3 regions of the Pseudogracilibacillus sp. SO30301A genome follow, and region 1 is predicted to be linked to each of the others. Evidence: predicted binding sites of a transcription regulator. Region 1 holds the regulator's gene; each other region holds the start of a gene.
What was found. Region 1 encodes LexA, which represses DNA repair genes until DNA is damaged. Its sites were predicted from a motif close to CGAACATATGTTCG; they were not measured.
Positions count from the first base shown of each region.

Region 2: SPD89_RS08065 (WYL domain-containing protein) is a predicted target of LexA. The motif match lies at 7,618-7,631, and genes of this name have one in related genera.
Region 3: uvrB (excinuclease ABC subunit UvrB) is a predicted target of LexA. The motif match lies at 6,600-6,613, and genes of this name have one in related genera.

Region 1 is NZ_JAXHDD010000006.1:112,592-123,398, reverse strand. It holds gene SPD89_RS05415 (YneF family protein) at 1-76, opposite strand, end outside; gene tkt (transketolase) at 163-2,163, opposite strand; gene SPD89_RS05405 (DUF896 domain-containing protein) at 2,189-2,422, opposite strand; gene lexA (transcriptional repressor LexA) at 2,627-3,244, shown strand; gene SPD89_RS05395 (methionine gamma-lyase family protein) at 3,650-4,927, opposite strand; gene hflX (GTPase HflX) at 4,928-6,175, opposite strand; gene SPD89_RS05385 (AAA family ATPase) at 6,235-7,155, opposite strand; gene hfq (RNA chaperone Hfq) at 7,312-7,539, opposite strand; gene miaA (tRNA (adenosine(37)-N6)-dimethylallyltransferase MiaA) at 7,612-8,556, opposite strand; gene SPD89_RS05370 (Dps family protein) at 8,578-9,021, opposite strand; gene mutL (DNA mismatch repair endonuclease MutL) at 9,096-10,807, opposite strand, start outside.
Region 2 is NZ_JAXHDD010000011.1:77,146-87,952, forward strand. It holds gene SPD89_RS08035 (flotillin family protein) at 467-1,888, shown strand; gene SPD89_RS08040 (hypothetical protein) at 2,185-3,597, shown strand; gene SPD89_RS08045 (ring-cleaving dioxygenase) at 3,631-4,611, opposite strand; gene SPD89_RS08050 (ring-cleaving dioxygenase) at 4,608-5,564, opposite strand; gene SPD89_RS08055 (putative RNA methyltransferase) at 5,980-6,852, shown strand; gene SPD89_RS08060 (YolD-like family protein) at 7,059-7,385, opposite strand; gene SPD89_RS08065 (WYL domain-containing protein) at 7,382-7,603, opposite strand; gene SPD89_RS08070 (DNA polymerase IV) at 7,745-9,016, shown strand; gene tyrS (tyrosine--tRNA ligase) at 9,319-10,584, opposite strand; T-box leader at 10,642-10,807, opposite strand, start outside.
Region 3 is NZ_JAXHDD010000007.1:1,115-11,921, forward strand. It holds gene ftsE (cell division ATP-binding protein FtsE) at 1-532, shown strand, start outside; gene ftsX (permease-like cell division protein FtsX) at 529-1,422, shown strand; gene SPD89_RS05445 (murein hydrolase activator EnvC family protein) at 1,489-2,934, shown strand; gene SPD89_RS05450 (S41 family peptidase) at 3,428-4,882, shown strand; gene SPD89_RS05455 (PDZ domain-containing protein) at 4,970-6,172, shown strand; gene SPD89_RS05460 (hypothetical protein) at 6,203-6,418, shown strand; gene uvrB (excinuclease ABC subunit UvrB) at 6,679-8,664, shown strand; gene uvrA (excinuclease ABC subunit UvrA) at 8,690-10,807, shown strand, end outside.

The DNA.
Region 1 (10,807 bases):
TAGCAATAAAAAATCCGAGAGCAACTCCTGCTATCAGTGCCAAGAGAGCAATAAGCACTACCCATATTGTCGACATGAAACAATTTCCTCCTTAATAAAATGCAACCTTAACTATTTCCTTTTACAGTATAAACAATTCGGTATAATTAGACAAACATAAGGTTACTTCAATAAATCTTCTACGTGTCTCACAACATTCTCAATTGTAAAACCATATTCTTTTACAACAACGTCACCTTTTCCTGAGGCACCGAACTTGTCAACTGCAATAATTTTGCCTTCGTCACCTGCATATCGTTCCCAACCAAATGAAGAAGCCATTTCAATTGCAACTCTCTTTTTAATATGTGAAGGTATTACTTTGTTTTTATATGTTTCATCCTGTGATTCAAAACGATCCCATGAAGGAATACTTACTACCCTTACATCAATATTCTTGTCCAATAAAGCTTTTTGGGCTTCTATAGCCAAACTGACTTCAGAACCTGTAGCAAGTAAAATTGCCTCAGGCTCATTTTTAGCATCAGAAATTACATAAGCTCCTCTGCTTACACCTTCATAAGCTGTATTACCAGTGTTTGGAAGTGTTGGTAAGCCCTGACGTGTTAGAACAAGTGCAGTAGGTTTGTCTTTTGATTCTAATGCTAACCGCCAAGCTGCTTGTGTCTCATTTCCATCAGCCGGACGGATTACTGATAAATTAGGCATCGCTCGAAGTGATGCTAATTGTTCAACAGGTTCATGTGTCGGTCCATCTTCTCCAACAGCAATTGAATCATGTGTAAACACATAAGTAACCGGTGTATTCATAATGGCAGATAATCGAATGGCAGCACGTAAATAGTCACTAAATACGAAAAATGTTCCGCCATAAACTTTTAAACCACCGTGTAAAGCCATTCCATTTAATGCTGCACCCATAGCAAATTCACGAACACCAAACCATATATTTCTACCAGTATAGCTTGCTTTCGTAAAGTCACCGTCATCTTTAATCATCGTATTATTTGAACTTGCTAAGTCAGCACTACCACCAAATAAATTTGGAGTTGACGTTGCGAGTGCATTAATAGCATCACTTGAAGCTACTCTAGTAGCAAGTTTATCTTTTCCAACTTCATAACGAGGTAGATTTTTATCCCAATCCTCTGGTAACTTATTGTTTATTGCTAGTTCAAGGTCGGTGGCAAGTTCAGGATAATTATGTTTATATTCATTAAATAATTTATTCCATTCTTCTTCTAATTGCGCACCTTTTTTAACTACTTTTTCTTCAAAATTATTGTATACATCTGTATCTACATAAAATTCATCATGTTCCCATTTATAATATTCTTTTGTTAGTTTAACTTCTTCTGCTCCTAGTGGTGCTCCGTGAGAGGCTGATGAATTTGATTTATTCGGTGAACCATATCCGATAATTGTTTTTACTTCTATTAATGTTGGTTGCTCCGTATTTTCTTTGGCTTTTGTTATTGCCTTTCTAATTTCGGCAAGGTCATTACCGTCTTCAACACGGATTACTTCCCAGTTATAAGCTTCAAATCGTTTTTGTGTATTATCAGAAAATGAACGGTCTAAATCTCCATCCAAAGAAATATCATTAGAGTCGTAAAGTACAATTAATTTTCCTAAACCTAAGTGACCAGCTAAAGAGGCTGCTTCGTGAGAGATACCTTCCATTATATCTCCATCACCAACTAATGAATATGTATAATGATCGATAATATTATAACCATCTTTATTATATTTTGCAGCAAGATGAGCTTCTGCCATAGCCATTCCTACAGCCATTGCGACACCTTGTCCTAAAGGACCTGTTGTTGCCTCCACTCCATCTGTATCTAAAACTTCTGGATGTCCTGGAGTTCTTGATTTAAATTGACGGAAACTTTTAAGATCTTCTATAGTGACATCATATCCTGACAAATGAAGAAGACTATATAATAGCATAGAACCATGACCTGCTGAAAGAACAAAACGATCACGGTTAAACCACTTTGAATTTTTGGGATTGTGGTTCATAAAATCGGTAAATAACGAATAAGTCATCGGAGCCGCACCCATCGGTAAACCTGGATGACCTGAATTTGCTCTTTCAATTGCATCAATGGATAATGTACGAATAGTATTAATTGCTTTTTGTTCAATTTGTGATAACATGCTATCTTCCTTTCAAGTAATAAATTTATTTAAATTTTTTATTCTTTTTTAATTTCTTTACTTTTTCAGGTGTAACATCTTGTCCTTCTGGATCAATAACAGTTAAATTACTTATTTGATTTGTAAAAGACTGTCTAATATTATGGAGATATTCCTCTCTAAGTTCTTTTTGTTCTTTTTGTTCTTTATCTGTAAGTCCTTCTGCTTTTGATTTATTTGCGAGGTAATTAATTCGGTTTAATTTTTCTTTTGACATCATCATGATCACCTCATTACTACTATTGTACTTAATTTTTTAAAATTAGTAAAAAATTAAACGAAATCTACATACTCTTCTATATTATGCTTTAGAGATAACTCTTTCAAGTTTAAACATTTATAAGCCTAAACAGGGAACTTATGTTTGACTTTTATCACTGAAATGGTACTATAAGAGTAATAAGAAAAAGTGAGGTGCTCCCTATTGAAGAAACTCTCTGAAAGACAACAAATGATATTTGATTTTATTAAAAATGAAGTAGAAACAAAAGGTTATCCACCTTCTGTACGAGAAATTGCAAAAGCGGTTGGACTTGCTTCAAGTTCCACTGTGCATGGTCATCTAGAACGAATTGAAAATAAAGGATACATAAGACGAGACCCGACAAAACCTCGGGCAATTGAAATATTAGACCAGTCCGATAATCATATAGTAAAAGATGCTGCAAGATATGCGCCGGTAATTGGTAAAGTAACCGCTGGGTCGCCAATAACTGCAATTGAAAATATTGAAGAATACACCCCTGTTCCCAGTTCTATTGCACACCAAAGCGACAATTTATTCGTGCTTGAAATTGAAGGGGAAAGCATGATCAATGCTGGCATTCTTAACGGTGACCGAGTAATTGTTAAACAACAAACTACCGCAGAAAACGGTGATATAGTAGTAGCAATGACCGATGAAGATGAGGCAACTGTTAAACGATTTTTTAAGGAAAGCGATCATATTCGTCTCCAACCTGAAAATGATACGATGGAGCCGATCCGTTTAAAGTACGTTTCCATATTAGGTAAAGTCGTTGGATTATACCGTAATTTTTAATTATCATGAAAAAAGCTAGAGATTATTCCCTAGCTTTTTAAAATTACTATTTTAGTGCGTGTTCAGATGAAAAGGATTGAGGTCGTCTAGGAGTGATATGTGCGTTTTTCAGTAATGCCGATACTAGTACATCCTATGCTCCGGTCGATGACGTCACGTCCTCTGACCTCTGACGTCATCGACACTAGAGACGTCTCCTGTACGTCGCAGTTTGAGACGCCGTAGCTTTGAATTGCGGAGTGTATGCAGTTAATACGAGCAGAAGCTCTTTTGCGCTGGAAAAGTTGATTGTTTTTCCAAGAAGTGGCAAAATCAAGTTAACAACCTTAAGTGGCGACTTCTGCGTTGCCCACAACAGGACGTGGGGTTTTTTAGCAGAATTTCCACCTATGCAAATTGTCATTTTCACCGGATTTTCTGAACATCTTTTACAAGTTCTTTCGAGAATTCAAGTTGGTCTTTTTCGATCAATTTTTTTATGGTTTCCGTAATTGCAATCTTCACATGTGCATAGGTTAATCCTCCCTGCATGAAAGCAATAAAAGGAGGTTTTATTGGGCCGTCTATCGACAATTCAATACTAGATCCTTGAATAAATGTACCAGCAGCCATAATTACTTTTTCGTCATATCCAGGCATTTCACTTGGATAAGGTGCTACATATGAATTAATCGGAGAATTTTCTTGAATGGCTTGGCAAAAAGCAATCATTGATTCTTCATTTCCAAATGTAATGGTTTGGATGATATCTGTTCTTTTCTCATTGAAAAATGGAGTAGATTTAATTCCAAGTAAATCAAGTAAGCGAGATGTGAAGATTGCACCTTTAAGTGCTTCACCAACAATATGAGGTGCGAGAAAAAAACCTTGGTACATTTCCTGTAACATTTGTAAGGTTGCTCCTGCTTCTTTTCCAAGTCCCGGAGCTGTTAATCTGTTTGCAGCCTTTAATACTAATTCCTCTTTTCCAACTATATATCCTCCTGCACGTACAAGCCCACCACCGGGATTTTTAATTAAAGACCCAGCGATTATGTCGGCTCCAACATGGAGAGGTTCTTTCTCTTCAACAAATTCCCCATAACAATTATCAACAAAGACAATTAAATCTTGATTAATTTGTTTTACATACGAAACCATTTTTTCAATTTCAGCAATTGTAAAAGATGGTCTATCTTCATACCCTTTGGAACGTTGAATGCCGATTACTTTTGTTTTTTTATTAATCGCTGATTTAATACCATTATAATCTATTGAACCATCATTTAATAAAGCAACCTCCTGATAAGATATTTGATAATCTTTTAATGATCCTGGACTGTTCGCTCTTTTTCCGATAACTTCTTCTAACGTATCATATGGACTTCCTGTAATATACAGTAATTCATCACCAGGGTATAATAAGGAAAATAAAGTTGTTGCAATCGCATGAGTTCCTGATACTATTTGCGGTCTAACAAGTGCATCTTCACCTCCAAATACGCTGGCATAGATCGCTTCCAGTCCATCACGTCCACTGTCATCATAACCGTAACCATCCGTTGAATTAAAATGGTAATCACCAATTTGTTCAGACTTAAAGGCATCAAGCACGCGTTTCTGGTTTCCTTCAACCATTTTATTTACTTGATCAAAAATTGTCGCACAGTCTGTTTCAGCTTGTAGTACTAAATTGTTTAGCATTTATTTATCTTCTGCTCCTTTACAATATGCCAATAAAGGGTGGTCTTCGCGGATAAACCCTTCTACATCATACATATTCGTTTCTTCATTATATTGTTTTTTTGTCACGATTGATTGTATTCCAAATTGATTCATTACCCTTCCATCAGCAGGTGAAAGGGATAATGAATAATATATCCACTCTTGTTTTAATATCTCCTCTATCTTTATTAATAAATTTTCGCGATCTGATTTTTTATATGCACTCATTACCATATACGGATGCTGAGTAGCAAAAAAGTCGTCATGAAGTAAATCTGCTTTATTGTACAAAGTTAACATTGGAATTTGATCAGCATCAAGTTCATGAAGAATTTCCTTAACTGTTTTCTGATGCTGTTCGTTACCTTCGTGAGATGCATCTACAACATGGAGTAAAAAATCAGCCTCTGTTACTTCTTCTAAAGTAGACTTAAAAGCGGCTATTAAAGAAGTAGGTAAATCTTGTAAAAACCCTACTGTATCCGTGATCAGACATTGAAAACCTGATGGTAAATGAATTTTCCTCGTTAATGGATCAAGTGTAGCGAATAATAAATCTTCTTCTAAAGCTGATTCATTTGTTAAACGGTTAAAAAGAGTTGATTTTCCTGCATTTGTGTAACCTACAATTGCAATTTGAAATACTTTATTTAACTTTCTTCTTTTGCGGTACTGTTCTCTTTGCTTTACAACATCTTTTAAACGTCTTTTAATTTCATCAATACGTCTCCGGATATGTCGTTGATCCGTCTCCAATTTTGTCTCACCCGGGCCTCTTGTACCGATTCCACCACCTAATCGGGATAAAACTAACCCCATTCCATGCAACCTTGGTAACATATACTGTAATTGTGCGAGCTCTACTTGGAGTTGTCCTTCTTTTGTTTTTGCTCTGCTGGCAAATATATCTAAAATGAGTTGGCTACGGTCAATTACACGAACTCCGAAATAATCATTTAAATTACGTAACTGTCCGGGAGATAGTTCATTATTGCTAATAACAAGTTCGATATCATTTGCTAAAATAAGTTGTTTAATTTCTTCTATTTTTCCTTGCCCTACATAAGTAGAAGAATGAATTTGTTCTCGGTTTTGAACTACTACTTCTTTTACTCTCCCGCCAGCCGTATGACATAACGATTTTAATTCTGCTACAGAAGATTCAAAATGATAGTCCGTCTCCGTACTTTTTTTAACAGCCATAATTAAAACATTTTCATTTGCCAAATAGTAACCCTCTTTTCAGATAAAATTGCAATTAATAATAGTCTTTTTATACTATGATATTAATTTTCAAACTGTATATCTTCCGCTTTTAATTCCAATAAATCTTTCATCGTATAATCATTTACACTTAATAATCTGATTGCTTGCATACGGATGCTTTTCTCAATAACATTGCGTACATATCTTGCATTTGAAAAATGGGAAGTATTGTAAGTAGTTTGTTCTCTTAAATGTGCACGAAGCTTCCAAATCGCTTTATCTGATAGTTCATATTCTCTTTCAGCTGCCATTTGAATCGCAATTTCAATCAATTGATCCAAACCATAGTCATGAAAAGGAATATGAAAAGGAAATCGGGATTTTAATCCAGGGTTTAAAGATAAAAAACGATTCATTTCCTCTGGATAACCTGCTAAAATTAAGAGAAAATCATTTTGATGATCCTCCATTTGCTTCACTAATGTATCGATTGCTTCCCTACCAAAATCTTTATGCCCACCACGAGCTAAGGAATAAGCTTCATCTATAAATAATATACCACCTAAAGCTTTTTGTACTAAATTGCGCGTTTTTTGTGCTGTTTGACCAATATATTCCCCTACTAAATCTGCTCTTTCCGCTTCAATAAAATGGCCTTTTGATAAGATATTTAATTTATATAAAACTTTTCCTAATTCTCTGGCGATCGTCGTTTTACCTGTTCCTGGATTTCCTTTAAAAATCATATGAAGCACTTGTTTATTAACAGATAAACCCATTTGCTCTCTTTTACTATTCATTACTCTTGTAGCGTATATTTCTTTAATAATTTCTTTAAAATGCTTTAAGCCAACAAAAGATGAAAAATGATTATCAATTGTTTTTAATTCTTGATTATTCTTTAAAATATAAGGTGTTTGTTTTTTTGTACTATTTTTATTCTGCTCACGTAATATAATATTAATTTTCCCGTTATCGTTGTGAATCATTTGCGTATTCAAATTATCACCCCTCGCACTTTTAGTATACGACAGAAAGTATTATTTGTGATAAATGCCCAGAAAAAAAGCGAATCTCAAAACGAGAAAATCGCTTTTAAATTCCCGAAATTATGGGTAATGAGTATGTAAGTATACAAGAGCCAGGGGTGGTGAAATTTATTCTTTATTATCAATTTCTATATTTTTTGATGGTGCAAATGTAGAAATTGCATGTTTATAAATGAGTTGTTGTTTTCCTTCAGACTCCAGTAATACTGTGAAGTTATCAAATGCTTTAACAATCCCCCTTAATTGAAAGCCGTTTGTTAAAAATACCGTTACAGCAACCCTTTCTTTTCGAAGCTGATTTAAATAATGATCTTGAATATTGACTGGTTGAGCCATTCTTTCTCCTCCTCATTTTCTATCTATATTTTTAAGAAGACCGAGGTCTTATTTTAGACCTTAGCTCCTTTTCTAACAAGGTATACTATATTTTTTTGTTATTGCATTTTCAATCGTATGGACTATCGATTGAAATGGGGTATTGTTATAAATGTCAGTCTGAAACCATTCTATGTCCAATTGATTTTTAAACCATGTATATTGTCTTTTTGCATAGCGCCTTGAATTTCTCTTTAATGTTTCAACTGCTATGTTAAAATCAACTTCGCCCTTTACATACGGAATGATTTCCTTATAGCCAATCGCTTTCATGGATTGACAGTTTTCATACCCTTTATTGTACAGGAAAGTAACTTCTTCAATTAATCCTTCAGCTACCATTTGGTCAACTCGTTTATTAATCTGATTATACAGTGTTTTTCGATCCATTTCCAACCCAATTATAATATGATTATAACGAGGACTGTTTTTTTGTTGTTGGTGAATCTCAGTCATCGTTAGACCAGTTGTTTCATAGATTTCAAGGGCTCTAATTACTCTTCTATAATTATTGGGATGGATTTTTTTTGCTTGCTCGTGATCGATTTGCTTTAGTTCTTCGTACAATGCTTGGTTACCTTCTGCTTGTAATCTTTGTTCAAGCTTTTTTGTTTTTTGATTATCCCTTTTTCGATTATTGAAATTATAGTCGTATAAAACAGACTGAATGTATAGGCCACTTCCACCTACTAAAATAGGAACTTTTTCTCTGTCATTGATTTTTTCTATATGTTTTTGTACTAAAGTTTGATATTCTGCCGCTGAAAAGGATTCATCAGGTTCCTTAATATCCAGCATAAAATGGGGGATCCCATTTTTTTCTTGCTCTGTAATTTTTCCTGTACCAATGTCGAGTCCTTTATATACTTGCATGGAATCCCCACTTATAATTTCAGCATGAAAACACTTTGCAAGATCAATACTTAGTTTTGTTTTTCCAACAGCTGTTGGTCCAACAATTACGATGACATTTTTCACGTTTTCTCCCCTGCCATGATACTATTTATAATATGCTTTAAGTCTCCAAATGTATTTATTGATATTTTGTTGTAAAGAGAGCAGAAAATATAAAGTAAGTTCATCATTTACTTCTTTCGCTCTTTTAAAACCAATTTCCTCTATTTCTTCCGTTAATTGTGTAAAGTCGTCGGATAATTGTTCCATCATTTCTTCTTCATCATCATCCGCTGTCGCTTCTTCTATAGTTGCTTCTTTAACATATTTTATCATTGTTGCGTATGGCTTTCCATCCATTGATAAAATATGATCACTAAGACGATCAATATCTTTTTTCCATGTACAATGAAGGTCTTCAAAAATAGGCTGAAGTTGAAATACATGCTCGCCTTTCGCAAACCATTTATAACGATGAAGCTTTACATAAATAACAAAATAATTCGCTAACAACTGATTTAAGAACAAGATTAAATACTGTCGATCCATATTGCACCTCAATCGTTTTTTGTATTTGAACAACCTATATAATAGGTTTAACGACAGATGGCAAATTATTCATTCTACATGATACGTTTAAACATTTTCTCAATTTCATAGTAGGTAAAATGAATAATCACTGGCCTTCCATGTGGGCAAGTGAAAGGATCATTCGTTTTTCTTAAATCTTCTAATAATCGTACCATATCTTGATCAGTAAGGTAATGATTTGCTTTAATAGATCGTTTACAAGACATCAAAATAGCGACTTCTTCTCTCAATTTTCCAATGTTTATTTTCCCTTCTTGGATAATTTGTTCGACAAGATCGCGAATGATTTCCTCTTCCTGTCCTTTTGGAAACCAGCCTGGAAATGCCCGTACTGCATACGTATTATTCCCAAAAGGTTCTAAAAACAAACCGATTTGTTGTAACTGATCATAATTGTTTTCTATAAATGTCTTTTCATTCGTGGTAAATTCAAAAGTAAGTGGAAACAATAATTGTTGTTGTTCTGTTCCATTTGGTTTTGCTAATTGTTCTTTATAAAATTCATATTTAATTCTTTCCTGTGCAGCATGTTGATCAACCATATAAAAACCATTTTCATTTTGTGCTAAAATATACGTTCCTTGTAGCTGACCAATTGGATACATTGGTGGCACACGTTCTTGCTCGTTGTTGTATCCTTCTCTTTCATTAGTATTTTCATTAAAATCATCTTCAGATTCAGAAAAAGAAATTGCTTCTTGTTCAAGATCATCGTTAGGTTTATCATCTACAAGCCGCTCTTCATGTTGAGGTTCTTTAATATGCTCAGTAACTACTCGTTGATTATGATTTACTTGATTTATTTCAGGTTCTTTAAAAGGAGAGAATACAAATTTCTCTTGCTCTGTTTTTACCTTTTCTTGCATGTTTTTTGGCTTCTCTTCAATCGTTGGAATTAACGTTTGCTTTTTAAAAACGTCCCGAATCATTCGTTCAATTAGAGCGATTAATTCTTTTTCTTTACTAAATCGGATTTCTAATTTTGTAGGATGAACATTAACATCAATTAAAATTGGATCTAATTGAATGCTCATCACCACAATTGGATAACGATGTATCGGAAGTAGTGTGTCATACGCTCGAATAATTGCATGAGATAAAGCAGGACTTTTAATATACCTACCATTTACGATCAATGTTATAAACTTGCGATTTGAACGAGTAATTTCCGGTTTTGCAATAAAACCATCTATTTTAAAATCGAGTGTTTCTTCTTCTATTGCTAACATATTTTTCGCTACTTGCATCCCATATATGCCGGAGATTACTTGAAGGCGATTTCCAGAACCAGGGGATTGAAAGATTGATTTTCCATTATGGATAACGTCAAATCGGACTTGTGGATGGGCGAGTGCATATCGATATATTAAATCAGTTATATGACTTAATTCTGTATGAATTGTTTTTAAATATTTTAGCCTAGCAGGTGTGTTAAAGAATAAGTTATCAACGGTGATTTCAGTACCTTTTCTTGCATCACTTTTTGATTCTTTAATAATTTTACCTGCAACCAAGTACAATTTTGTACCTGCTTCATCGCCCATTGAAGATTTCATCGTCACTTTACTTACTGATGCAATACTTGCTAAAGCTTCTCCCCTAAAACCAAGGGAATGGATATGAAACAAATCAGTATCGAAAGCTATCTTACTAGTTGCATGGCGAAGAAATGCCCGTTTACAATCTTCTTTACTTATCCCATCTCCATTATCAATCACTTTAATTTGTGTTAGCCCAGCTTCTT
Region 2 (10,807 bases), on a different contig from region 1:
GAATTACAAAATTATTCAGCGCACTGACGCGATTCAGCGATTACAATCATCAGATAACCGCCAAAAAAAGTGCATTTTTTGTGGATTATTTGGTGTGCCCTTAGAAATATTTTACATAGAAGTGTTTCACTGATTTTGTTTTCACACTAAGACCTTAATTTTTTTAAAAATAATTTTAAAGTAACACCTTAAAATTAACTAAAAAACAAGTCTTGCTTGAGCTTTCCTTACTTTATTCTACGTCTATATTTTGGAGTGAACACAATATGGTAATGCAATTCCACTCTGTATGTGATAAACTTGATTTATCCATTTTGAATGTCCTCCTCTGCCTGATATTGGCTTACGAAACCTTTGTTATTATAGCAGAGGAAGACTTTTTTATCCCATGTAAAGGTACTACTTCCGTTTCTGTTCTCCCACGCATAGCGTGGGGCTTAATCTGGAGTTAGGGAGGGAGAAGGCATTGTTTACATTTATTGTATTTATTTTAGTATTGGTTATAATCGCAGCGGTAGGTGGAGTGGCTTGGTTCATCTATATGAAAATAAGATATAAGACTGTTCCTTCCAATATGGCGCTTATTATTACTGGACCTAAGCTTGGCGATCCGAAAAAAGAATCGAATATATTCCAAGATGAACAAGGTCGCTCGATGAAAGTGATTCGTGGAGGCGGACACCGTCTACGAATGTTTCAGACTCATACACCGGTATCACTAACATCCTTTCAGCTACAATTAAAAACACCAAAAGTATATACGCTTCAAGGCGTAGGAATTTTTGGTGAAGCTGTTGCAACAGTAAAAGTTGCTGACACATTGGAAGGTATCGTAAAATATGCCGAACAATTTTTAGGGAAAAAACAAAAAGATATTGAGTTTGAAGTTTCAGAAGTACTCGGTTCTAATTTACGAGCTATTTTATCCAAAATGACCGTAGAGCAAATTAATAGCGACAGAGAAAGTTTTAATGAACAAGTTCGCGAGGTTGCTCAAAGTCAGCTAGATAATATGGGATTTAAAATTACCTCACTGGGACTGACGAATATTAAAGATGACGAGGGCTATTTAGAAAATCTCGGTCGTCCTAAAATCTCAGAGATAAAAAAAGAAGCGGAAATTGCCGAGAGTACGAATAATAGGCAAACGAAAGTACATGTTGCGCAAATGAATGAAGAAGTAGCAAAAGAACAATATGCTAGAGAAATAAACATTGCAGAAGCAAGGAAAGAAAAAGAAATTAAAGATGCACAAATTTTAGCAGTCACAGAAAGAGAAAAAGCAAAGTCAGAAGCCGCTTATCTGTTAGAACAGGAAGAAAGAAATCTTGAAATTGAGAAACAACGACTTATGATCGTCCGTCAAGATCGCGAAGAAAATCTTAAAATTAAACAATTAGAGGAAGAAAGGCAAGTGAAGCTTGAACAAGAAAAAGTAAAAGTCCGCCGGGAAAAAGCCGATGCCGCTTTTTATGAGCAATTAAAAGCAGCTGAAGCGGAAGCAGAGTCGAGACTGGAAGCAGGAAAAGCTGATGCCGAAGTCATTCGTTTAAAAAGCGCAGCAGAAATTGAAGCGATTGAAAAACGTGCAGAGGCACTTAATAAACATAAAGAAGTTATGCTAACCGAAATGATTATTAAAATGCTCCCTGAATATGCATCGGCCGTTGCGGATCCATTAAGTAAAGTGGAATCAATCCGGATATTAGATGGCGGAAAAGGTGATCAAGTAACCGGTCTACCTAAGACGGTGACAAGTACGTTAGCAAATTTACAAGAAAGTGTTACGCAAATGACCGGACTCGATTTGGATGAGGTCCTGAGGAAGGTATCTACTTTAAACAAAGAGGAACCAGTACAAAAAAAGCAGTCAGATGATGAAGTGTAAGAAATTTTCACGTGGTTATTTCGCATTTCCCGTGGTTAAATTGAAACCTACATGGATATTTTGCAAACTAGCTGGTCAATGTGGTCGGGCGTGATTATTTTCCGTTTCCCATGGTTAAATCATAATCTGTGAGGTTATTTCATTATTTTAGCTGATTAATAGTCCAATATAGCTTTTTCAAAACGAGTGAATAATTCGCTCGTTTTTAATCTTTTCTTTAGTTAAAAAAATCTCATAATCTTATGGTAAGATGGTAATGAGTGATTTTTCTTAATGATAAACTGAAGGGATAATTTATGAAAACTTTTACAACATGGGGATTGCGGTTATTAATTGCAACTTATGCAATTCTTTATTTTTTTACCGCTTTTTTTGAGATTGCTATTCTTCTAGATGTTTTGTCAATCGTCGGGATAAGTATGTTTATTTTTTCCTTGCTTTATATATCTATAGCAAAGTTTAAATTACCAATCTTTATTCTAGTAGCTGGAATAATTGTTTTATTTTATTCAGGTTATTCTGTAGTGGATAGCCTTTTCAGCGGAATGTTGTTAATGAGTGATATGATTGGGTTATTAGTAGTCGTTCCATTAATAAGCTGGGTACTTCGAGAAGAACCATACATTGAAGATATTATGAGTGTATTTTATAAATTTCTTAACACAAGCAAAAAATTTTACTTTAGTTTAACTGCTTTTACTCAAATTATTGCCTATTTTTTACTCTTTGGCTCAATACCGATGATGTATCAATTTGTTAACGTTATATTAAAAGAACAAAAGACAGAGATGTGGGAAAATTTTAAAGGAACTGCCCTACTCCGTGGTTTCGCATTATCGACATTGTGGGTCGTGAGTATTCCTAGCTTTATATTTGCTGTTGAAACATTAGGTGCATCTCTTTGGATTGCTATTTTACAAGGACTTAGTGTTGCGGTAATTGGAACAATCTTAGCCGTAATTTTTGCTTCTTTTAAAGAAAGAAAATACGATTTTAATGTCACGGAAGTTCTTCAAGCAAATATGAAAGAAGTACTTAAAAATGCTTCCCATGAACATGTTAGAAAAAAGAAGGTTATTGAATTTGTTTTTCTTTTTATATCGTTATTTGGGACGATATTTTTAATCCACGGACTTTTCCATATCAAATTACTACTCATTATCCCAATTGTAATTATCTTATGGATCATTGCATTCTATTTTATCAAAAAACGAGCTTATAAACTATTTGGTGTTGCAAAAGATTACTTCCAAGAAGGTATGCTTAACCAAGCATATCAATTAAATGTTATGCTCACTGTCGGAGTGTTGATATTCGGACTAAGACAAACAGAGTTTGCAGGTACTGTTGTGATTGGTCTTAATGTTATGCAAGAGTATTTTCCAATTATTAATCCGCTCTTTTTATTACCGTTTATCGTCATTATTTTAGGTTTTTTCGGTTTAGGTCCTTTAACGGTAATGGTTCTTGTTGCCGGGATTTTAAGTAGCATGAATTTACCATATCCACCTGAACTGATTGTGCTTGCCGTTACATCTGGAAGTGTAATTTCAATTCTTATTTCACCTGTAATTATGCCTGTTATTGTGCTCAGTGCCTCTAATGGTTTGAGCTTGTTTACAAACGGATTAAAATTCAATTGGAAGTACGCTCTTGTATTTTATATTATCGTGCAATCGTATATTCAGGTGATGGTTCATATATGGTAAATAGAGGTAAGCTTGCTAGCTCACCTCCATTTTTTATTCGTACTCTTTTTCAAATTTTTTCGTACTTCTTATCGTGTCGATTGGACGAACTAACTGCTCAATTTTATCTCGTTCCGGTGCCAAAAATGGTGGGAGCGATAATTTTTCCCCGAGTGTTTCATACGGTTCATCTCCCATAAATCCTGGATCGTCTGTGGCAAATTCGAATAATATTTGTGGGGCTACATTGACATATAAGGATCCGAAAAAGAACCGATCTACAAACCCAGATGTTTGAAATTCAAATTTTCGTATATGTGTATCCCATTCTGCTAGTTCTTCCCGGTTATCTACGCGGAATGCTGCATGGTGAACAGTGCCGTAACCTTGACGAGCTGGAGGCATTGTTACATTGTGTTCCACAATTACTTGCGCTCCATTTCCACCCTCTCCTACTTCAAACAGATGAAAATCTCCTTCTTTGGCAATTTCTTTAAAAGAAAAAACTTTCTCAAGCATTTCTTTAAAATAATCGAACTGTGCAATACGTACAAAAATTGGACCGAGTCCTGTTATTGCATGTTCTAGAGGAATTGGGCCATCTTGCCACGGTGTTCCCGATGCCACGCCTTCGTTATTTTCATCTGAGATTAATTGATATTTCTGATCATCAAAATCGGTAAATGAGATAAGTTTTTTACCGAACTGTTCTTCAATTCCCGTGTGCTCAACTTTTAGACGGTCAAATCGTTTTATCCAATACTCCAATGCAACATCGCTTGGAACGCGAAAGGATATTTTTGCTATTTCATTAATCCCGTGGACTCCTTGTGGAATTCCTGGAAAATCAAAAAATGTCATGTCTGTCCCTGGACTACCCTTATCATCAGCAAAAAATAGATGGTATGTTTGAATATCATCTTGGTTCACTGTCTTTTTAACGAGACGCATTCCCAATGTGTACGTGAAAAAATCGTAATTTTTTTCTGCACTGCTCGTTATTGCAGTTACATGATGAATTCCTTTTAAGTTCATATTTTCCTCCTGCATTCTATTGGTGTTAATTTCACTTCAATATCTTGGCGTTTTTCTTCTAAAAATGGTGGCAAAGTTAATGATTCTCCTAAATTCTCAAGCTCCTCATCGATATGCAATCCAGGACCATCTGTCGCTAATTCAAATTTAATCCCGTTTGCATCTCTAAAATATAGACTATGAAAATAATGACGATCAATTATGTCTGTAGCAGGGTATCCGCGTTCTTTTATTTTCATTTCCCATTTTTTCATTTCTTGTACATCTTTTACCCGAATTGCCAGATGATCAATACTCCCTTTTCCTGGTTTTTCCGTCTCTCCATCTTTCTCTTTTATGACAATTTCACTGTAAAGAGCTCCCAATACAGATTGATATCTAGCCTCTTGCTCTTTGTTTCCTACCTTCTCATAACCGAATAAGCTTTCGAGCATGTTGATTAATTTCTGTGGGCGCCTAGCCGTCATCTCCACCGGTCCCATCCCCAAAATTTGATATTTCTTAGGAACAGAAGAATTTTCCCACGTTTTCCAAAAGGAAGGAAGTTCTTCTCCAGATCCGTCCATTAGTAGAAGTTCTAGCCCGTCCGGATCTTGAAATGGCAATGCTTTTCTCCCGCTATAATTGATGAATTTGTCGTGCGAAATTTTCAACTGTTCAAAACGATTTTTCCAATAAGTGAGCGCTTCGTCATCTCTTACTAGTAACCCTATTCTAGTGATTGCGTTTGTTCCCCTGTATGTTGATCCAACAAATGGCATTTCAAAAAATGTAAGGCTCGTACCCGGGCTTCCTGTTTCATCTCCATAAAAAAGATGATACATTGATGGAGTTTCTTGGTTGACTGTTTTTTTAACGAGCCGTAAGCCTAATTGATCACGGTAAAAATGAACGTTTCGCTGTACATTTTTAGTAATCATTGAAATATGATGATGTCCAGCAATTGTAAGCATTTTTTATGCCTCCAGTTAATTGTTGCATATTCTTATCTCTAGTATCTAGCAAATTATCTCGAATTAAAAGTAATTTGTCTTATCCTTTATTATTTCATCATCACAGACATTTATCGAAAACAACAACAAACTTTGAGAAGTGATTCACTATTGTTGAGTTGTTGAGTTAGTTTGATTATCATAATTATTTTCCATAAGGTACAAAGCTAACTGTTCGCTGAGAATGTTATTGAGGTTGATTTTCAACTTCCTTAGGACATGAAAAAATTGCACCGTTCCACACGATCATGTACTTTCCCAATGTATTTACCTACTTTCTCATTATTACGGATATTTGATTTTGCTGTAAGGGAAGTTGTATAGTACGTATTAAATAATCTTTTTCATTTATTGCGTTGAGAAAGGACTAAATGATATGTCTAAAAAAGTAAATAGTACAAATTTAATTAATAAGTTTAAGACAAATTTTAAATGTCCACTTTGTGATCAATCTATTAAAGTGGTAAACCTTTCAAGTGTAGTCTGTACAAATAATCATACTTTTGACATTGCCAAACAAGGATATATTAATTTTATGACCCGTTCTGTCAAAAGTAATTACGGTAAAGATTTGTTTGAGACTAGGTATAAACTCATTTCGGAAAGTAAGCTATACTCCCCTTTGCATGAGGCAGTGGCACAAATTATTAAAGAACATATTATTTTGACCAACCCGTTTATAATTGCGGATCTCGGGTGTGGGGAGGGATCGCATCTACATTCAATTATAGATCAAATTGAAGAAAATAATATTATTACTGGAGTGGGTCTTGATCTTTCTAAAGAAGGCATTTTAATGGCTACCAAAAATTATTCTGATTTTATTTGGTTTGTTGGCGATTTAGCGAGAACACCTTTTACAGATACATCATTTCACGTCATTCTTAATATTTTATCCCCCGCTAATTATGGTGAGTTTAAAAGAATTTTAGTTCAGGATGGACTCGTTATTAAAGCAGTCCCCCGTCCCAATTATCTTAAAGAACTAAGAGAAGCACTTTTTATTGATGAGAAAAATAGCGACTATAAAAATGACCATACTGTATCTCTTTTTGAAAAAAACTTTCAACTTCTAGCTATTCAACAAGTAACCAATTCACAGATTTTAACCAAGACAGATCGTGAGAATTTGGTAAAAATGACTCCTCTTACCTGGTCAGCTAATCGCTCGCGGATTAACTCATTTATTGAACAAGATTCCGCCGAAATTACATTAGATTTGGATATATTAATCGGGTTGAACAAATAAGAAAATGCCTGCGTGACCTCTAAGTGAAACTCCTTCGCTGAATTACGCAAGAATATCTTCCGTGACTCTGATAAGCAGAAATCTCTCATAGAGGAACGCGGGTACATCTTGCATGCCCTAACAAGCAAAAAAACCTTCGCAAGGGTACGCATAATTCACGCAAGCTACCACAATATAAAAATTCCATCTGCAGGGCGGTCGGACTCTTAATTACATACTTCTACATCAACAATACTAGATAACGAAACATGGAACCCATCTTCATTTTTTAACACAATATACCCTCTCCATTGATCGATTTTATCTAGCCTTCCACGCAAGGTTAAAAATTCACCATCATGATAATATGTCATTTCAATTACCACTTGATGTTCTAATGCAAACTTTAATGTTTGATCAATCTCTATCATTTTTTGTTCATCAAGAATTGGTTTTTCTTTATATTCAACAAAAACTTCTTTTAACATCTCAACATGTTCGGGTAACATTAATGATACCCATTTCATCGTTCCACGGTCATGTACTTTCATCATGCATATGCCTCCAACTTCTGCTGGCTCTGTTCTACCGCCAAAATATTTGCTATTTTAAACGTTCTTAATCGATTTCGCATATAACAAAAAGCAGTAATATGATCATCCGTATACGAAATAATTTGGATGGTGCGCTTTGAAATAGATCCCGACTTGGCTAAATAAATAATATTTACCTTTCTTCCAGTTTGCACAGCTTTTTTTATACAGCACATCATTTTCTTTTACCTCCTGAACGTTTGTTCTTATCTTAACATAACTTCCAGCAACTTACAAGAACAAACATTCCTTTTTCTGTTGTTTATTATTTATTTTTTACATACAATAAATCATACGTTCTTATTATTGGAGGTAAAACAATGGATTATTCACTTTATCCAAAAAATGATGTCCTTTGTATTGATATGCGTTCTTTTTATGCAAGTGTGGAAGCTGTAAAACGAGGACTAGATCCAATGAAAGTCATGCTTGCAGTCGTTGGAGATACATCACGCCCCGGAAGCATCGTCTTAGCCGCTTCTCCTGCATTAAAAAAGAAGCATGGAATTAGTAATGTCAGTCGTTTTTTCGAGTTACCAAACGATCCAGCAATTCATATTGTCCAAGCAAATATGGCCGATTATTTGCACGTGTCACTTCAAATTACTAGATTACTTAATTCTTTTGCTCCAAAAGAAGCGATTCATCAATATTCGGTGGATGAAGTTTGGATTACTGTGAATGGGTTAGAGAAATTGTTTGGAAATCGCAGGGAGATTGCTGTTCAAATCCGAGATGCAATATTAACTGACTTTGGAATTACGAGCACAATTGGGATTGGTGATAATAAATTTTTAGCAAAAGTAGTGATGGATTTACATGCTAAAAAAATTGAAAGTGGAATTGCGGAATGCACCTATGAAGATGTTCCGAATAAGTTATGGCCTTTTTCAGTAGAAAAAATTTGGGGGATTGGTAGTCGAATGAAACGAAATTTACACCGATTAGGTATTACCACTCTTGGTCAAATTGCCCAGTTTCCTCTTTCTCATTTGAAAAAACATTTCGGGGTCATGGGGGAACAACTATATTGGCATGCGTGGGGAATTGATTTAAGCCCTGTTTTTGGGGATTTTACAAAAACTACTCAAGAAAGTTTTGGACATGGTATTTCCCTATTACGAGATTATACAAAGAAAGAAGCACTCACTTGTATTCTTGACCTTTGCGAAGAAGCGTGCCGAAGAGCTCGTACCGCAAAAAAAGCGGGAAGAACCATTCATTTGGGAATCGGTTATTCAAGCGAAACAGGTGGGGGATTCAGCCGCTCTATTTCCATTGGTACTCCAACAAATATTACGATGGAAATGCATCAAGTGTGCGTCCAACTTTTCAATAAATTTTATGACGGATACAGTAAGATTAGACGGGTCTATGTAACCCTAACCAATTTAACAGATGATATGGATACACAGCTTGATTTATTTGATGAGCGACCGAAGCAAAAAGATATCGGATATGTAATGGATACAATTAGAGACCGTTTTGGAGCAACTGCTATTTTACGTGCCTCGAGCTATACCGATGCCGGAATTATACTTGACCGCAGCCAAAAGATTGGTGGACATTGGGCGAAGAGTATGGAGAATTAAAAAACTAAGTACACCTTTGAGGCTAGGTGGTGCTACTATTAACCTTTAGAACTTATCTGCTTATCAAAATTTTCTGGATAAATGCGTTGTATACTACCTATTTTGGAAGGTAATCGGAGAGAACAAGTCGCGAAGAATCTCTGCTCAATCATTTCTACTGGCATCAGGGACACGGAAGAGCAACGCGGGCCTCTTCTCATCCATTTTCAATGAGAACAGAGGCGCAGGAGAAAACCGCACCCCTATTCTCCCGCATTTCCACCAAGATCAAAGGCGCGGCGGAGCACCCTGCTGCTTATTACTTATTTAAAATATACTAAAAAGTATTTTCTTCTACCGCGACGAATAATTGTAAACGTATCTTCCAAGCGATCTTCTGCCGAAACGACGTATTGTACATCCTGATTCCGATCACCATTAATGTAAATTGCCCCATTAGTAATATCTTCTCTTGCTTGACGTTTAGATGACGAAATTTTTGCATCAACTAATAAGTCGACTAAGTTCACATCTTGTTTTTCAAGTTCATATGTCGGAACATCTTTAAAGCCTTGTTCAATCTCCTCTTTCGTTAATTGCTTAACATCGCCGCTAAACAATGCTGCAGAAATTTTAATTGCTTGATCCAACGACGCTTCCCCATGCACCATTTTTGTCATTTCCTCCGCTAAACGTTTCTGTGCTTCACGTGCTCCTGGATTTTCATCCACTGCAGTTTGTAATTCACTAATTTCATCTTGATTTAAGAAAGTAAAGTAATTAATAAACTTAATGACATCACGATCATCTGTATTGTACCAGAACTGGTAAAACTCATATGGGCTTGTTTTTTCAGCATCTAACCATACAGCACCACCGGCAGTTTTTCCAAATTTAGTTCCGTCTGCTTTTGTAATAAGTGGCACTGTTAAACCAAACACTTTTGCTTCTTCATCTTCACGAGTACGACGAATAAATTCCATACCTGCCGTAATATTCCCCCACTGATCGCTACCACCAATTTGTAGTGAGCAATTCTCCTCCTCATATAATTTCATAAAATCATATGATTGAAGAAGCATGTAACTAAATTCCGTGTAAGAAATACCATGTTCAATTCGTGAAGCAACAGCATCTTTAGCTAACATATAGTTTACTGTAAAATGCTTACCAACATCACGTAAAAATTCAATAAACGTTAAATTTGCAAGCCAATCGTGGTTATTTCTTGCGATCGCTGCATTATTGCTATTATCAAAATCGAGAATTCCTGCGATTTGCTTCCGAATACTATCGGAAAAACCGTGAACAACATTTTCTTCATTTAAGGAACGCTCACTCGTTCTGCCGCTAGGATCTCCAATCATTCCTGTTCCCCCACCGATCAAAGCAATCGGTCGGTGACCTGCTAACTGGAATCGTTTTAACATCGTAATCGGCATTAAATGTCCAATATGCAAACTATCTGCCGTTGGATCAAAACCACAATATAAGGTCACTTGGTTCTCGGCCAAATGTTTTCGTAAACCTTCATCATCCGTTGTTTGTTGAATTAATCCTCTGTCCTTTAAGTCCTGTAAAATATCCACTTTTATCACTCTCCGTTAAATTCTTATAAATGAAAACAAAAAATCCCCATCCCTAAAAAAAGGGACGAGGATTTATACTCGCGGTACCACCCTTGTTGTAAATGAACAATTCATCTACCACTTGGTGTTGTTAACGATGACTCCACCGTCTTATTATAATAATAAGATCGCTCCAGACTGTACTTCGCATGCAAATTTTACTAGCTTTCACCAACCGCCAGCT
Region 3 (10,807 bases), on a different contig from region 1:
AGTACCTACGCAAGGCGAAATAATTATCAAAAATATCAGGACGAATGAAATGAAAAATAAAGAAATTCCTTATTTACGAAGAGAGATTGGTGTTGTCTTCCAAGACTTTAAGTTACTTCCAAGATTAACAGTTTACGAGAATGTTGCTTTTGCACTTGAAGTAATTGAAGAATCTCCGAGATTAATTCAAGACCGGGTAATGGAAGTATTAGATTTAGTTGGATTAAAGAATAAGGCACGCTCATTTCCAGACGAGTTGTCTGGTGGAGAACAACAACGGGTTTCTATCGCTAGAGCAATTGCGAATCACCCAAAAATAGTTATTGCAGATGAGCCAACCGGTAACTTGGACCCGGAAACGTCTTGGACTATTATGCGTATTTTTGAAGAGATAAATTTACGTGGTACGACACTTATTATGGCTACACATAGTAAAGAAATAGTGAACACGATTAAAAAGCGTGTTATTGCAATCGAAAACGGAATTATTGTAAGAGACGAAGATCAAGGGGATTATGGAATATGGTTATGAGATTTAGTACGTTGAAACGACATTTTCGTGAAGGTGCAAAAAATATCTTTCGTAATGGTTGGATGTCTGTCGCTTCGATCGGGGCCGTTACAGTTACGTTGATACTTGTAGGTACGTTTGTTGCGCTCATGTTAAATATTAATGAAATGGCGAATAAAGTTGAAGAAGATGTTGAAATAAAAGTATTGATTGAACTGACAGCGGAAGAGGATGAAATAAAAAATTTAAATAATGAAATAGAAAAAATTTCCGGGATAGATACGATTCGCTTTTCTTCTAAAGATGATGAATTGCAGGGACTCGTTGAAGGTATGGGAGAAGAAGGGCAAGCTTGGGAAATGTTTGAGCAAGATAACCCACTAAACCATGCGTATGTAGTAAAAGCAAAAAATCCACAAGATACAGAAAAGATCGCATCCCAAATTGAAAAATTTGATCCAGTTTATAAAGTTATTTACGGACAAGATGTTGTTCCAAGGTTATTTAAATTCAATAATTATGCTAGAGTGATTGGACTAGCTTTGATTGTAGGTCTTGTGTTAACGGCTGTGTTTTTAATCTCAAACACAATTAAACTAACAATCATGGCAAGAAGTAGAGAAATTGGAATTATGAAGTTAGTAGGAGCAACGAATGGATTTATAAGATGGCCGTTTTTTGTTGAGGGACTGCTTTTGGGAATTCTAGGTTCAATTCTTCCAATTATAGTAATTACAACAGCTTATTATCTAGCTATAGAAAATATTAGCGGACAAACATCATTCCATTTTGTTAAACTGCTTCCATTTAATCCGTTTATTTGGCAGCTATCAGGGATTATATTCTTAGTTGGTGCTCTTATTGGAATGTTGGGAAGTGGAATGAGTGTGCGGAAGTTTTTAAAAGTTTAATTCTAGAAAATATTTATTTATGAATGGTAATAACATTTTAAGTAAGCAAGAGGGGATAATACAACGATGAAAAGATTTAGATTTATTAGTATAATAATTACTTTTGTAATTGCTATGTCAATTGTCGATCATTCTATTTCAGCGGAATCTGTTCAAAAAGTTGATAAAGAAATTAAAGAATTAGAAAAAGAGAAAAGTAAACTGAATGAAAAACAAAACAACATTAATAGTGATAAAAAAGATGTTGAAAATAAAATGGACAAAAATTTAAGCAGCCAAAAATCTGTTGAAGAAAAAGTGAAACAAATTTCGAATGAGTTGGATGCAACGGAAGCAGATATCGAAACAAAGTCTGCCGAGATAGAAGCTACAAACAAAGAGATTAAAGAATTAGAAGCAGAAATAAAACAATTAAAAGCAGAAATTAAAGAGTTGGAAGAAAAAATTAAAAAACGAGAAGCTTTATTAAAAGACCGACTACGTTCTATCCAGGAAACTGGAGGGAATGAAAAATACATAACAGTAATTCTAGGTTCACAGAGTTTTAATGAGTTAATCTCAAGATCTTCTGCGGTAAACTCGATAATGGATCAAGATAAAAGTATCATGGAAGAGCAGGAAGCAGATCAACGAGCATTAGAACAAAAACAAAAAGAAGTAGAACAGAAAAAAGCTGATGTTGAGGAAAAAAAGGCTAAGCAAGAAAAACAAAAAGCAAACTTAGAATCATTAAAAAATAAACTCAATAAACAAAAGTCAGAAAAAGAGAAGCTTAAAGCTCACCTTGAAACAGAATATGAAGAATTAGAAGAGCATAATTTAAGTTTAGAAGACGAGCAACAACTTATTAATAGTCAAGCAGCTGTCGTTGAACAAGCAAAAGAATTAGCAGAGTCCGAAAAAGCAAGATTGGAACAAGAAGAACGTGAACGTGCTGCGGCAAAAGCATCTTCGTCTGAAGGTTCAAATTCACCTGAAGGTTCAAATTCTGCTGGAGACTCAAATTCATCTGGAGACTCAAATTCATCTGGAAGCTCAAAGTCTACTGGAGGCTCAAATTCATCTGGAGGTTCAAAGTCAACTGGAGACTCTCCATCAGCTAAGTCATCTACTGTAAGTAAGAGCGGATTTATTTGGCCAGCATCTGGAAGATTATCTTCTGGATATGGACCTAGAATACATCCAATTACCGGACAAGTAGGTAAAATGCATAACGGTATTGATATTGCAGCACCAACTGGAACATCAGTATATTCAGTATCTGCAGGTGTTGTAGCCTATGCAGGTTGGATGAATGGGTATGGTAACACAATTATGATTTCCCATGGATCTACAACAACGTTATATGCACATTTAAGCAGCATTTCAGTTTCTGTTGGGCAAACTGTAAGTCAAGGACAACAAATCGGTGCTATAGGAAGTACTGGAAACTCAACAGGACCACATTTACATTTTGAAGTACATCCGGGCGGATATAAAAATCCAGCAAATCCAATGGGTTACTTACCTTAAAAATATAGGTTCATAAATATAACTAAATAAGTAGAGACAAAGGATTTTAATTCATAGACAAATCCGAACTATAATTCAAATTTCTATAATAGAAGTTTGTAATAGTTCGGATTTTCCTTTTTCTGCTTTTGTATAATTTTTTGCTAATTGCCATAAACCGTTCAGAAAGTGCTAGGGTTGTTTTCTGCTCTGAACTATTGATTTAAGCAGGCACGGCTCATCAACAGTCAGTGGATAAGTGTTGTGTAATTCCGTAGCAGTAGGTTGATTACTATCCGAATTTACTTTAAAGTATACGCATAGTAAAATTCTACGGTTGAAATAGTTACATACACTATTCTATCCCTGTAATCGTTCGTGTTTAGAGTTAAACATTTTAGGCTCCCCAATTGATACTTAAAGTAAAAGATTCGACAAAGAATTGTAGGAACAAACTTGACCTTTATGGTAAACTATAGAAAGTAACGATTTTCACAATATTTGAGGTGGAAGAATGACTTTTAAAAAGCGTGAGTTAATTATTTTTATTTTAGTTACTTTTGCAGTTGGATTTTTAGGTGCATTTGCTGGTCTGAAATTATTGCAACCAAAAGTAAGTCAACAAGTTGAAATTCCCTTTGTAAAAGAAGGTAATAGTAGTGAGTTAGATGAAGATATGCAAACAATAAAACAAGCGTATGAATTGATTGAACAACATTATGTCGAGGGTGTTGAAGAAAATCAATTACTAGAAGGCGCTATTCAAGGCATGTTAGAAACATTAGATGATCCATACAGTTCTTTTATGAATACTGAAGCGATGGAAAGATTTAATGAACAAATTCAATCGTCTTTCCAAGGGATCGGTGCTGAAGTAAGCATGGTGGAAGGAAAAGTAACCATTGTCGCACCGATAAAGGATTCACCTGCTGAAAAAGCAGGATTACGGCCCAATGATCAAATTCTAAAAGTAGATGATGAAGAACTAGAAGGACTTAATTTGAATGAGGCTGTAGAAAAAATAAGAGGGGAAAAAGGTTCGGAAGTTGTATTATTAGTACAGAGAAAAGGTTCTTCTAAACCTTTTGAAGTGGAAATTGTTCGTGAAGATATACCAATTGAAACGGTTCATAAAGAATTAGAAACAGTTGATGGAAAGAAAACCGGGATTATTGAAATAAGTTCATTTTCTGAAACGACTGCAAATGAATTTGAAGAAATCTTACTATCTTTAGAAGAAGATGGAATTGAAGGACTTGTCATAGATGTTCGTGGTAATCCAGGAGGTTTACTCGATTCAATAGAAGAAATTTTACATTCCTTTGTTCCAGATGACATTCCTTATTTACAAATTGAGGATGGGGAAGGGAAAAAAGACAAGTTTTATACGAATTTAAAAGAGAAAAAACCTTATCCAATTAGTGTAGTTATTGATGAGGGAAGTGCTTCTGCTTCTGAGATTTTGGCAGCAGCAATGAAAGAAATTGGTTATGATATTGTTGGTACGACAAGTTTCGGTAAAGGGACTGTTCAACAAGCAGTGCCAATCGGTAACAAAAAAGAAGAAAGTACGATTAAATTAACGTTTTATAAATGGTTATCTCCAAAAGGTAATTGGATAAATGAAGTTGGGGTAGAACCAACCATAGAGCAAAAACAGCCGGAGTTCTTTTATGCAAATCCAATCCAGGTTGAAAAAACATTAAAACTTGATAATACAGATGAACAAATTAAAAATGCACAAATTATGCTATCAGGTATTGGATATGATACAAAACGAGACGACGGATATTTCGATAAGAAAACGAAACAAGCGGTAATGGAATTTCAAAAAGATCATGATCTTACAGTAAATGGAGAAATTAACGAAGAAACGGCATATGCGATTGAGTCAAAAGTTATCGAGATAATTCGAAGTAAAGAACAGGATTTACAACTACAAAAAGCGTTGGAAGAACTGTATAAATAAAAACATAATAGAAAAATGAAAAGAATGTGTGCAACTTCTGTGAGAGGTAATGTTCCATTAAGATAGCATAAGAGCAGGTGAATGATAATGTTAGAAACATGGCTAATTGAATTGGTTAAAGGTATTGGAAAACTTTTTATAAATCCTTTATTTTACTGGGGAATGCTCCTGTTTGTTATAACAGGATATAAACGAATTCGAAAAGAAAGAACATATTTTGGAATGAAGGTAAACGATATTTTTTCAGAAGGAAGTAAGACCTTCATAGTCTCGCTTTTGTTCAGCATTATCATTTCTCTTTTAGCTATTAGTTTTGGGATTATTATTTCCTTCGAGATAATGGCTGTACTAGTTATAGTGATGTTTATACTAAGTATAACTGGCTCAACTGCGATGTTATCGGCCAGTTATACCATTGGAATTTCGTTTATTTTGCTTTTGATTTTACCGTTTATTGATTTAGGTTCGTTAGATGCCTATGTAAACTATAATAATATTACGGTTATACATTTTATCTCTATTGCTATTTTAACTGGACTGTTTTTACTTGTTGAATCGATATTAATCGGATTTAATAAAAGCAAACAATCTTTTCCTGCTTTAACATTAAGTGAACGAGGAATTTGGATCGGTGAGCATCACCTGAAAAAGCTAATATTTATTCCGTTTTTTGCCTTAATACCAACGGAAAGTATTACTGGAATTTCTCCTTTCTGGCCTTATTTTGAATATGGAAGCCAATCTTTTAGTTTAATCATGTTTCCATTTTTTATTGGCTACCATTATAAAGTGAGAAGTGAACTTCCACAGAAAGCTGCAGAGAAACTGTCACAGTCAACTTTATATTTAAGTTTAGTAGTTTTGACAATTGCAATTGGTAGTTTGTTTTATCCATTTCTGTCGTTTATTGCAATATTTATTGCTTTGATAGGAAAAGAATGGATGACATATCGACACCGGACAAAGGATCGGAAAAGACCTGCATATTTCACTCCATTACATCAAGGAGTCAAAGTACTGACGGTAATACCAAATAGTCGTGCAGATCGTTTAGGTATCTTAGTTGGGGAAACTATATTAAAAGTAAATGGACAAGTCGTCACTAATTCGTCACAATTCTATGAAGCATTACAAAATAGTGGAGCGTTTTTTAAACTTAATATATTAGATTATCAGGGAGAAGTACGGTTTGTAAATAGTGCATTCTACGAGGAAGATCATCACGAATTAGGTGTTATCTTTGCAGAGGATCCAAATTTTTTTCCAATAAAAGCTTCCACAGCAAAATGATATAATAAAGCTTTTAAAAGAAATTACAAGATGTGTAAAAAGTCACAACTTGTAATTTTTTTATTTTATGATGTAGTTAACAATAAAGGAATGATAAGGAGGAGTGCTGTTTTAGCTATTCCAAAAAGACCGGAAGTTGACAATGATGACGTGGAACAAACTGAATTCTCTGTTGGTGATACAGTTGAAGTGAATGTAACGGTAAGAGATGTTATACATCATTTGGTATTTATGATCCAGATATGAATATTGTTGGGCAAACACAAGCAATGCCGGATTATACGAACACATTTTATTTTACTTTTTCATAAACCTGGTACGTATCAAAAATTATGTCTTAAATATTGTAGATTGGCACACCATTTAATGGGTGCTGAAATTATAGATTTGTCATTATAAAAAGAGTTTGATAAATAAACGTATATATGGAATGTTAGTTCGGTAATATGGTACAATTATAATGGTTGAAAATTAATGATAGACTTATATAGATTGGAGTTCTAAATATGGCAGAAAGGTTTGAACTAGTTTCATCTTATGAGCCACGCGGAGATCAACCAAAAGCAATTGAAAAGCTGGTTGAACAAGTAAAAGAAGGAAATAACCATTTAACATTACTTGGTGCAACAGGAACAGGTAAAACATTTACGATATCAAATGTTATTAAGAAGATAAATCGTCCAACATTAGTTATTGCACATAATAAAACGTTAGCTGGTCAATTATATAGTGAATTTAAAGAGTTTTTTCCTAACAATGCTGTAGAGTATTTTGTTAGTTATTATGATTATTATCAGCCAGAAGCATATGTTCCTTCTACTGATACATTTATTGAAAAAGATGCGAGCATTAACGATGAAATAGATAAACTGAGGCACTCGGCAACATCAGCTTTGTTTGAAAGACGAGATGTATTAATTGTTGCGAGTGTATCTTGTATTTATGGGTTAGGTTCTCCAGAAGAATATAAAAGCCAGGTTCTTTCCATTCGGATGGGGATGGAAATTGAACGTGATCAATTATTGCGGAAACTCGTAGACATTCAATATGCGCGCAATGATATTGATTTTAAACGGGGTACATTCCGTGTTCGGGGTGACTCTGTGGAGATTATTCCAGCCTCAAAGGAGGAACACTGTATCCGGATTGAATTTTTTGGGGATGAAATTGACCGAATTAGGGAGGTAGATGCATTAACAGGAGAAATTATCGGTGATCGTGAACATGTAGCTATTTTCCCTGCTTCTCACTTCGTTACTGGTGAAGATAAGATGAAAATTGCAATCAATAGTATTCAAGAAGAGTTAAAGGAAAGGTTAGCAGAATTAAAAGCAGATAATCGTTTGTTAGAGGCGCAACGTTTGGAACAGCGAACGAATTACGATCTTGAAATGATGCGTGAAATGGGATTTTGTTCAGGCATTGAGAACTACTCCCGACATATTACATTAAGGGAGCCAGGTTCTACACCATATACATTGCTCGACTTCTTTCCGGACGATTACCTTGTAGTAATCGATGAGTCTCATGCTACATTACCACAAATTCGGGGAATGTACAACGGAGATAAAGCAAGAAAACAAATGCTTGTTGATCATGGATTTAGATTACCGTCTGCACTCGATAACCGCCCGCTTAAATTTGAAGAGTTTGAAAAGAAAACTGGACAAAAGGTGTATGTTTCTGCAACCCCTGGTCCATATGAAATGGAACATACGAAAGAAATAGTCGAGCAAATTATTCGACCGACCGGGTTATTAGATCCGAAAATCGACGTTCGACCAATTGAAGGTCAAATTGATGATCTCATTGGAGAAATTAATCAACGAATTGAGCGAGATGAACGAGTATTAATAACAACTTTAACAAAACGAATGGCAGAAGATTTAACGGACTACTTAAAAGAACTTAATTTAAAAGTAGCATACTTGCATTCCGAAGTTAAAACACTCGAGCGCATCGAAATTATCCGCGATTTACGTGTAAGGAAATATGATGTAATAGTTGGAATTAACTTGCTTAGAGAAGGGCTGGACATCCCGGAGGTTTCGCTTGTAGCAATTTTAGATGCGGATAAGGAAGGCTTCCTTCGTTCGGAACGTTCCCTAATTCAAACGTCTGGACGGGCAGCGCGTAACGAAAATGGTCAAGTAATTATGTATGCAGACAATATAACAAAATCAATGCAAGTGGCAATAGATGAGACGAATCGTCGTCGTAAAATTCAAGAGGAATTTAACAAAAAGCACGGAATTACACCGAAAACCGTTAAGAAAGAAGTTCGTGATTTAATACGAGCAACCCATGTTGCGGAAGATGAAGAAGTATATACAGATCAAGGTTTAGCGGAAGTTATAAACATGCCGAAAAAAGATCGGGAAAAAGTGGTCGAACAGATGGAAAAAGAAATGCGAGAAGCGGCAAAAGAGCTTAATTTTGAACGAGCAACTGAACTTCGTGATATCATTTTTGAACTTAAAGTAGAAGGCTAATAGGTTGGAAGGATGAAAGCAAATCATGCCTGGAAAAAAAATAAAAATTCGTGGCGCAAGAGCCCATAATTTAAAAAATATTGATATTGATATACCAAAAAACAAATTAGTTGTAGTTACCGGATTATCAGGTTCAGGTAAATCATCGCTAGCCTTCGATACAATTTATGCAGAAGGTCAGCGTCGGTATGTAGAATCATTATCTGCCTACGCAAGGCAATTTTTGGGGCAGATGGATAAGCCGGATGTTGATACGATTGAAGGGTTATCTCCGGCGATCTCTATCGACCAGAAGACAACAAGTAAAAATCCGCGTTCGACTGTTGCGACAGTAACAGAAATTTATGATTATTTACGGTTATTGTACGCGCGTGTTGGTCGCCCTGTTTGTCCAATTCATGGTATCGAAATTTCCTCACAAACTGTTCAACAAATGGTTGATCAAGTGATGGGCTATTCGGAGCGGACGCGGATTCAAATTCTTGCTCCAGTTGTATCCGGAAGAAAAGGTGAGCATGTAAAATTGCTCGAAAACCTACAGCAAGAAGGTTACGTACGTATCCGAGTAGATGGTGAGATGCGTGAAGTAACAGAAGAAATCAAACTTGATAAAAATAAAAAACATTCCATCGAAGTTGTTGTTGACCGAATTATTTTAAAAGATGGTGTGGAAGGCCGTTTAACAGACTCTCTAGAAACGGCACTCCCATTGGGTGAAGGACGAGTCATTATTGATATTATTGGGGAAGAAGAAATTGTCATGAACGAAAGTCATGCATGTCCAGCGTGTGGTTTTTCAATTGATGAACTAGAACCACGACTGTTTTCATTCAACGCTCCATATGGCGCATGTCCGACATGTGATGGACTTGGGACGAATTTAGAAGTCGATCTCGATCTTGTTATTCCGGATTGGACATTATCATTAAACGAAGGGGCAATTGAGGCTTGGGAGCCAATTAGTTCTCAGTACTATCCGCAATTACTAAAAAGTGTTTGTAATCATTATGGAATTGATATGGATATTCCCGTAAAAGATATACCGAAAAAACAGATGGATAAAATTTTATACGGTAGTGGCCGCGAATATATTACGTTTCATTATGTCAGTGATTTCGGCAGAGAAAGGAATAATCGAATTCAGTTTGAAGGAGTTGTTGGAAATATTGCTCGCCGTTATCGGGAAACCTCCTCTGATTTTACACGTGAGTCATTGGAAAAATATATGGCAGAAAATGCTTGTCCTACTTGTGATGGGTATCGCTTAAATACAGAAGCGCTTGCTGTCTTTGTTGCTGATAAACATATTGGACAAGTCACAGAATTATCGATAAAAGAAGCCTATGAGTTTTTCCAAATGCTTGAATTAAATGAAAAAGATGCTCAAATTGCAAAAATGGTCTTAAAAGAAATTAATGACCGACTACTATTCTTGATGAATGTTGGCCTCAATTATTTAACGATGGCTCGCTCTTCCGGAACATTATCTGGTGGAGAAGCACAGCGAATTCGTCTTGCCACACAAATTGGTTCTGCTTTAACAGGAGTTTTATATGTACTAGATGAGCCATCAATAGGGTTGCATCAACGTGATAATGATCGTTTAATCCAGACTATGCAACATATGCGTGATTTAGATAATACGTTAATTGTCGTCGAACATGATGAAGATACAATGCTTGCTGCGGACTGGATTGTCGATATCGGCCCTGGTGCTGGTGATCATGGTGGCGAAATTGTAGCGAATGGTACGCCAAAAAGTATTATGAAAAATTCAAAATCATTAACCGGAAAATATTTGTCTGGAAAAGAATTTATTGCACTTCCGACTGAGCGGCGTCCGCTTGATGATCGATACATTGAAGTTTTCGGTGCCGAAGAAAATAATTTAAAAAATGTCGATGTTCGATTTCCGATCGGTGTGATGACCGTTGTAACAGGCGTTTCTGGTTCAGGAAAAAGTACACTCGTCAACGAGATTCTGTATAAGTCTTTGGCAAAATATTTATATAAAGGTAAACATCGTCCAGGTATACATGAAAAAATAAATGGGTTAGAGTTTATTGATAAAGTGATCGATATTAACCAAGCGCCGATAGGTAGAACACCACGTTCTAATCCTGCAACATACACAGGAGTGTTC